DNA from 3 places in the Phyllobacterium sp. CCNWLW109 genome. Region 2 is predicted to be linked to each of the others. Evidence: riboswitches for the same ligand, from Rfam matches in the RefSeq annotation. Region 2 holds a riboswitch; each other region holds the start of a gene.
The links. A riboswitch is a leader RNA that binds a small molecule or an ion and turns the genes downstream of it on or off. The one in region 2 is predicted to bind cobalamin.
Positions count from the first base shown of each region.

Region 1 (2,263 bases), on a different contig from region 2:
TCGCCGCGCTGTTTCTTTCCCGCATTGAGAAAAGTGGGAGTTGCAGGCTGGAAACGCCCGGAAATGATCTCGTCAACCATATCCCGCGCCAGGGTTTCATTTCCTTGCGCCAGCGTCAGCGCCACCATGCAGATGCGGTCCTCGTAACGCTCAAGATAGCGTTTTCCGTCAAAGGTCTTCAGCGTGTAGCTGGTGTAATATTTGAATGCGCCAAGAAATGTTGGAAACCTGAATTTCTTGGCATAGGCATGGTCAAACAGATCGCGCATGAAATTGAAGGAATATTGATCAAGCACCGCGCGCTCATAATAGCCTTCGGTTACCAGGTAATCGAGCTTCTCGCGCAAATTGTGAAAGAACACCGTATTCTGGTTCACATGCTGCAGAAAATACTGCTTCGCCGCCATACGATCCTGATCGAACTGGATGTTGCCCTCCTCATCATAAAGGTTCAGCATCGCGTTCAGCGCGTGGTAATCCAGCACTGGTTCGTTGGCTGTCACTGGTCGTTCGAGCGTGAGCGTGTCCAAAATCGTTCCAATCCATGTTTGACGTTTACGACATCCTGCTCCGTGCCGATCAGCTCGAACCTGTAAAGGTAAGGCACCTGGCATTTGGCAGAGATGATGTCGCCCGCAATCCCGAAGGTCGCGCCGAAGTTACTGTTACCCGCGGCAATCACGCCGCGGAGATTTAAACGGTTTTCCGCCTGGTTGAGGAAGCGGATCACCTGTTTTGGAACGGCACCCTTGCCGCCATCGCCGCTATATGTTGGCACGATCAAAATATAGGGTGCGTTGATCTTCAGCTCCTCACGAGAGCCGATCGGTATCCGTTGTGAGGTGAAGCCCAGCTTGGAAACAAAACGGTGGGTATTCTCCGACCTGCTCGAAAAATAGACGATCCCACTCATGACACCCATCCCTCTCAGGCAAGGGTGCTGATCATATCCGGGCGGAAACCGGCCCAGTGTTTTTCGCCGGCGACAACCACAGGTACCTGGCGGTAGCCGAGGCTCTGAACCAGTTCGAGAGCATCCTGATCGTTGGAAATATCAATAACGTCATACTCCATACCCTGCCGGTCAAGAGCTCGGGTCGTGGCGGTGCACTGGACACAGGCCGGCTTGCTGTAAACGACAATATTCATGACTTCCTCATTTGATTTTGGTCGTGAGAACATGGTCTGGCAGCTCTGATTGCTGCCAGCTAGTTTGGTTTAAAACTGTATGACTTACTCAAGTGCCGCCCGATTTACGGCGGGTCGCCCACAATCAATGCGCTGGATAGGTTTCTCATGCACTTCACCCTGTAGCTCGCTCGTGGAGGGGCAGGGAAGCGTTTTACACGGAAAATCCCCGTGCATTGGCGCGACCGCTCCGGCACCCCGCCGGTGGACTCATCAGATCAAGGCAGGTCTCCTGGCTCGCAGATCAACGCACTTATTCTTGCCTTCCCGGGGCCTAGAGCCCCAGTGACAGTATCGAACACGTGCTAGCCGCTTACAGTTGCGGGGGCAGCTCCGGCATCACAGTACCTTATTGGCACCACTCACCGTATTCCCGTCTTAGCTTCCCACTCTCGCGAATCGGAAGAACCTTGAACACTATATATAGTAGTGGATGTTAAAAATCCGTCAACAGCTAGATCAAACCAAAATTGAAACTATGCACAGCTGCCAATCAATTTGGCGCTGCGCACGAAAATGGAATGAGTGAGGAAGGGACTACACGTCCTGATTGTCGGTCTGACGATTCAAGCTGAGGGCTATAAGCGTGCACACAGCACCGGAGAGCAGATAGCCGCCCGCAGCTATCAGGCCGAAATGGCTGGATAGCAGCAGCGCGACCAGCGGTGCGAAACCCGCCCCGAACAACCATGCCATATCGCTGGTCAATGCCGAGCCGGTATAGCGGAACTTCTTTGAGAAGCGCGAGGCCACTGAGCCGGATGACTGGCCGAAGGACAGACCAAGCAAAATAAATCCGAGGATCATGAAGATCAGTTCGCCGATGTCGCCGCCATCAAGCAATTGAGGAGCAAATCCACTGAACACGGCAATGGCTATGGCGGTGCCGCCCAGCAGATTCCGGCGTCCGACGCGGTCGGCAATCGTGCCCGACGCAAACACGGTAATGACGCCCACAGCCGCTCCGAATGCTTCAATCAAAAGAAAGCGGGCCGGGCCCTGATCCGTAAACAGGAAGACCCAAGACAGTGGAAATACCGTTACCATATGAAAGAGCGCAAAACTCGCAAGCGGT
Region 1 covers NZ_JBBCBK010000001.1:974,437-976,699, reverse strand. The annotation lists gene nrdE (class 1b ribonucleoside-diphosphate reductase subunit alpha) at 1-530, opposite strand, end outside; gene nrdI (class Ib ribonucleoside-diphosphate reductase assembly flavoprotein NrdI) at 500-913, opposite strand; gene nrdH (glutaredoxin-like protein NrdH) at 928-1,149, opposite strand; cobalamin riboswitch at 1,394-1,616, opposite strand; gene V9K92_RS04780 (MFS transporter) at 1,726-2,263, opposite strand, start outside.
Region 1: linked by a shared signal. The riboswitch ahead of nrdH (glutaredoxin-like protein NrdH) and the one ahead of V9K92_RS18090 (CbtB domain-containing protein) in region 2 are both predicted to bind cobalamin.

Region 2 (2,263 bases):
CGGGGTTGTCCCTTGGTTGAAAGATGCCTCCCGTCTTCCGGCGGAAGACTCGGTTGTATTGGAACGGCTGGTCAAAGGTGATGGGCGGGCGTTGAAAATTGCCGTTCCAGTGCTTGATCGCATTGCCAATTTTGATGATTTCGATCCGCTGATAGCTGAACCGCAAGTCGAGGTCGTCATGATCAAAAGTGGCGAGCGAATCCCTGCAGATGCAGGTTTGGTCATTATTCCGGGCTCCAAATCCACCATTGGTGACCTTCAACGGTTCCGTGAAAATGGCTGGGACCACGATCTTGATCAGCACAGGCGCAGAGGTGGTCATATTATCGGCATTTGTGGCGGCTTCCAGATGCTGGGTAAAACAGTATCTGACCCCCAAGGGATTGAAGGAAATATCAGGGAAATTAGAGGTCTTGGTTATCTCGATATTGATACAGTTATGGAGCCGGAGAAGACCGTGCGCAATGTCCAAGCCCATTCATTGCAGTTTGACATACCGTTGAAGGGCTATGAGATTCACCTTGGTCGAACGACTGGCCCCGATTGCATCCGGCCAGCCGTGAATATTGATGGCATAGCGGATGGTGCAATATCCGCTGACGGCAAAGTATTCGGTACCTATATGCACGGGCTTTTCAACGCGGACGCATTCCGGGCAGCACTTTTAAAGTCCATGGGAATATCTGCTGGCGCTCTCGATTATCACGCTGGTGTAGATGCGGCGCTCGATTCCATTGCAGCGCAATTGGAGTCAGTTCTGGATATCGAGGCATTGTTTGCGCTTAAACGTGTCTGACGGCGTAGGCAGCGATCAAGGTGTCGCAGATTCGTTTGACTTTTAGAGCGCTTGGTGAATAACGTTCAGCAGATGATTGGTTCCCGCATTGGCCAAAGGCCAGGGATCAAAAGGGAATGCGACGGTCGTACCCATTAGGGCGATCCCACCGCAGCCGACCCCGCGACTGTAGAGCGGTTAGGATATATGCCATGCTGAACGCGAAAGCGGACGGCAGTCACTGGGAAACCGGGAAGGCGGCATTTATCTTGCGACCCGCGAGCCAGGAGACCTGCCAATCACAGGGTAATAGTGCCCAAAACCGAGGGGGATTTTCCCTTCTGGCCCTGCACGGAGGTTGTTATGGCTACTGTTCGTACTTCTAATACGATTTCTCTCCCACTCGCATCGCGTCTGACGACGGCTGTTGCGTCATTGCTTCTCGGCGTGTTTATTATTTATGGCGTCGGTCTTTCACATTCTGAAACGCTGCATGACACAGCACACGACACCCGCCATTCATATGGATTTCCTTGCCATTGAGTCTTTGATAGCTGAAATGCTGATTCAGCTATCGACCCTTAAGCATTGAAATAATGATGGTTTGTTTGGTCCGGGGCCTTTGCAGGTGCCCGGCGTCTCGCTTTTGGAATTGGGGAGTGGACTCCATGTTGGTCAAATATTTGCTGGCTACAATCATAGCCGGTCTGTTTGCCGGAATAATTCTAACACCGGCCATGTATGTAAAAAATGTACCGCTCATATTGCATGCGGAAGAGTATGAAAGTGCGGGTGGCGGAGGTCATTCCCATGATACGCCTGCCTCTGCGAGCGAATCTGCACCTGCGGCGGTTACTCCGCACGAACATGCGGAAGACGCGGGTCCCGAACTGCCATTTGGACGTCTCGGTAATACGTTGTTGATCAATCTGGTGGCTGGAGCAGGCTTTGCGTTGATCACTGGTGCTGCGGCGCTTTTCCTCGGTCGTCGCATTACCCTTCAGAACGGAATCTATTGGGGGCTTGCAGGATTTTTCATCTTCAATTTTGCACCGGCGTTCAGCCTTGCCCCTGAATTGCCTGCTATGCCTGCAGCCGATCTAGCCATGCGGCAGACCTGGTGGCTGATAACTGTCATTCTGACGGCGGGCGGCGTCTATCTGATCGTACTGCGTGAGCAGATTTGGGCTAAGCTTCTTGGTGTTATATTGATTGTCGCTCCCCATATTTATGGCGCACCGGAAGCAGAAGATCTGACATCAGCGGTGCCTCCGACACTTGCCTCAGAGTTTGCCGTCTCAGCACTGGCAACCAATCTCTTCTTCTGGGTTGTACTTGGTACTGCACTGGGCTGGGCAATTCAGAATTATGCTTCATCGGAGCTTGAGCAGTAATGCAACCGCTGGAACGCGAAATTACCTTTATTCTTGGAGGCGCGCGTTCCGGCAAATCGTCCTTTGCCGAAGGTCTGATCGAATCATCCGGGCG
Region 2 covers NZ_JBBCBK010000004.1:544,714-546,976, forward strand. The annotation lists gene V9K92_RS18085 (cobyric acid synthase) at 1-796, shown strand, start outside; cobalamin riboswitch at 857-1,089, shown strand; gene V9K92_RS18090 (CbtB domain-containing protein) at 1,139-1,318, shown strand; gene V9K92_RS18095 (CbtA family protein) at 1,444-2,169, shown strand; gene cobU (bifunctional adenosylcobinamide kinase/adenosylcobinamide-phosphate guanylyltransferase) at 2,169-2,263, shown strand, end outside.

Region 3 (2,263 bases), on a different contig from region 2:
CGCAATTCCTGATCGGTTAGCATGTTTGGCGGCGTGCCCTCATCAGGCTTCAAGCCGTAGAGACGCATTGAACGCCCCCACGATGCAACAACCGCTGACTGCGCAGCAGCGTCACCTGTCACGGCAGATTGGATATGCTCGGCATGTAAGCCGTCATCCTGCGTTCCCATGGTCCTCCTCCGAAGTCCATGCACAGGGTGACGCCTGTTCTCGCCTACGTCAAGTCACCTATTGATGGCGGCAACCGGGGCTGCTCTACCGACGCGATTTAAGGGCGTAGGTCCAAAACGCCCCCGGTTATAATCGCAGCTATTCTCCATTCTCGTCATATGACCTTTTCAGCAAATATGTATCCATGATCCAGCCCATTTGTGCGCGCGCAACATTTCGCAACCGCTCAATATCGTCAACGACATCGCGCAGTTTGCCGGACATGAGAATCTCGTCTTCCGTTCCTATGTAAGCACCCCAATAAATATCGACGTCTTCATCAATTGCCTTGAACGCGCCCTCGCCATCGAGCATCACAATCACGCTTTCCGAATTGTTCGGAAAACCTTCGGCAAGCTTGCGCCCTGTGGTTATCGTAATGGAGTCGCCGATTCGATTGAGCACAACCTTATGCTTTGCCGTGAGCGCCTGAATGCTGGTAATGCCGGGAATGACATCATAGTCCAGTTCGAAATTGCCCTTGGCGTTCAGCCGGTCGAGAATACGGATCGTGCTGTCATAAAGCGACGGATCACCCCAGACGAGGAATGCGCCGCATTCATCATCGCCCAGTTCCTCCATCAGCAGATGCTCATAGGTTGCCTCCACCTTATCATGCCAGTCATTGACACTCGCACGATAGGTCGAGGAAGGCTTCTGGCGCAGCGGTGTTTCAAAATCCACCATGCGGTAGTGGGGGGCGGTGATGAAACGCTCGCAAATTTCCCGACGGATGCGGGACAGCTGCTCTTTCTCAGCTCCCTTATCGGGAATGAAAAACACATCGACCTGATTGAGCGCATTGACTGCCTGTATGGTCACGTAGTCTGGGTTGCCCGCGCCAATTCCGATGATGAGCACTTTGCGTTTCACTGGGGCACACGCGAGGCCGACGATAGTTCCGGCCTTTGACTCTCTTCGATCAAAGCACAGAACAGTTCGTGGAGGCGTTTTGCCCCCGCATGTTTTCCGGCAAAGGCCTCAAGCTTTATAAACTCCTGACTTGCAGCTGCAACGATATTGGTGCCGCGAGGCCGGGAAAGCAGCCAGGCAAAAAACACGTCTTCCGGCACAGTTGCCGCGTTGACCGATTGTGGGTTGTTATATTGATTAGTATTGGCGCCGAGTATCATGCTTAACCCCGATTGTTGGGAACAAGGGTCAAGCGCGAAGATTGCAGATAGTCAGCCTGCGGCAAACCATTGCAAGCGACACACCGGGACACCCCGCCCGTGGACGTTCATCATGTTTCGGCAGGTCTCCTGGCTCACAGGTCAGTATTGCTGTCTTGCCTTCCCGGGAAATCCCAGTGACCTTTTGCCTGAACGAATTCAAGCGACAGCAACTCGCTGTTTACAGTTGCGGGGGCAGCGCCGGCATTGGTGAATATCACTTCACCGGCTTCCCTCTTAGCTCCCGGCTTTGCAGCACGGGAGAACCGGAACACTCTTATATGAACCCAGCCCACCTATTGAGGTCAACAGGCAGGCGTAAATTTATCGGGGGGAAACCGGTAAACGGCTGAATGCGGCGCATCACCAATAGAAAATGGCGCAGGCTGGTGCCCGCGCCATTCCAAACTATTCAAACAAGATCAAGCGGCGAGAACTTCTTCCGCATCTTCCGGCACTTCAGAAATTGTCCGCAGGATTTGCGACGCGATCTGGTAGGGGTCGCCCTGCGAATTCGGACGGCGATCTTCAAGATAACCGCGATAGCCATTGTTTACAAAGCTGTGCGGAACGCGGATTGATGCACCGCGATCAGCAATGCCGTAGCTGAACTGGTGGATCGACTGGGTTTCATGCTTGCCGGTAAGGCGCATATGATTGTCCGGTCCATATACGGCGATATGGGCAGCGCAATTCTGCTCAAATGCCGCCATGACCTTTTCGAAGTAATCCTTGCCGCCGACTTCACGCATATAGGTGGTGGAGAAGTTGGCATGCATGCCCGAACCATTCCAATCAGTATCGCCGAGCGGCTTGCAATGATATTCGATATCGATGCCGTATTTTTCAGTCAGGCGCTGCAGGAGATAGCGTGCAATCCA
Region 3 covers NZ_JBBCBK010000003.1:781,256-783,518, reverse strand. The annotation lists gene V9K92_RS14370 (GAF domain-containing protein) at 1-170, opposite strand, end outside; gene cobF (precorrin-6A synthase (deacetylating)) at 310-1,083, opposite strand; gene V9K92_RS14360 (hypothetical protein) at 1,080-1,343, opposite strand; cobalamin riboswitch at 1,446-1,668, opposite strand; gene V9K92_RS14355 (glutamine synthetase beta-grasp domain-containing protein) at 1,805-2,263, opposite strand, start outside.
Region 3: linked by a shared signal. The riboswitch ahead of V9K92_RS14360 (hypothetical protein) and the one ahead of V9K92_RS18090 (CbtB domain-containing protein) in region 2 are both predicted to bind cobalamin.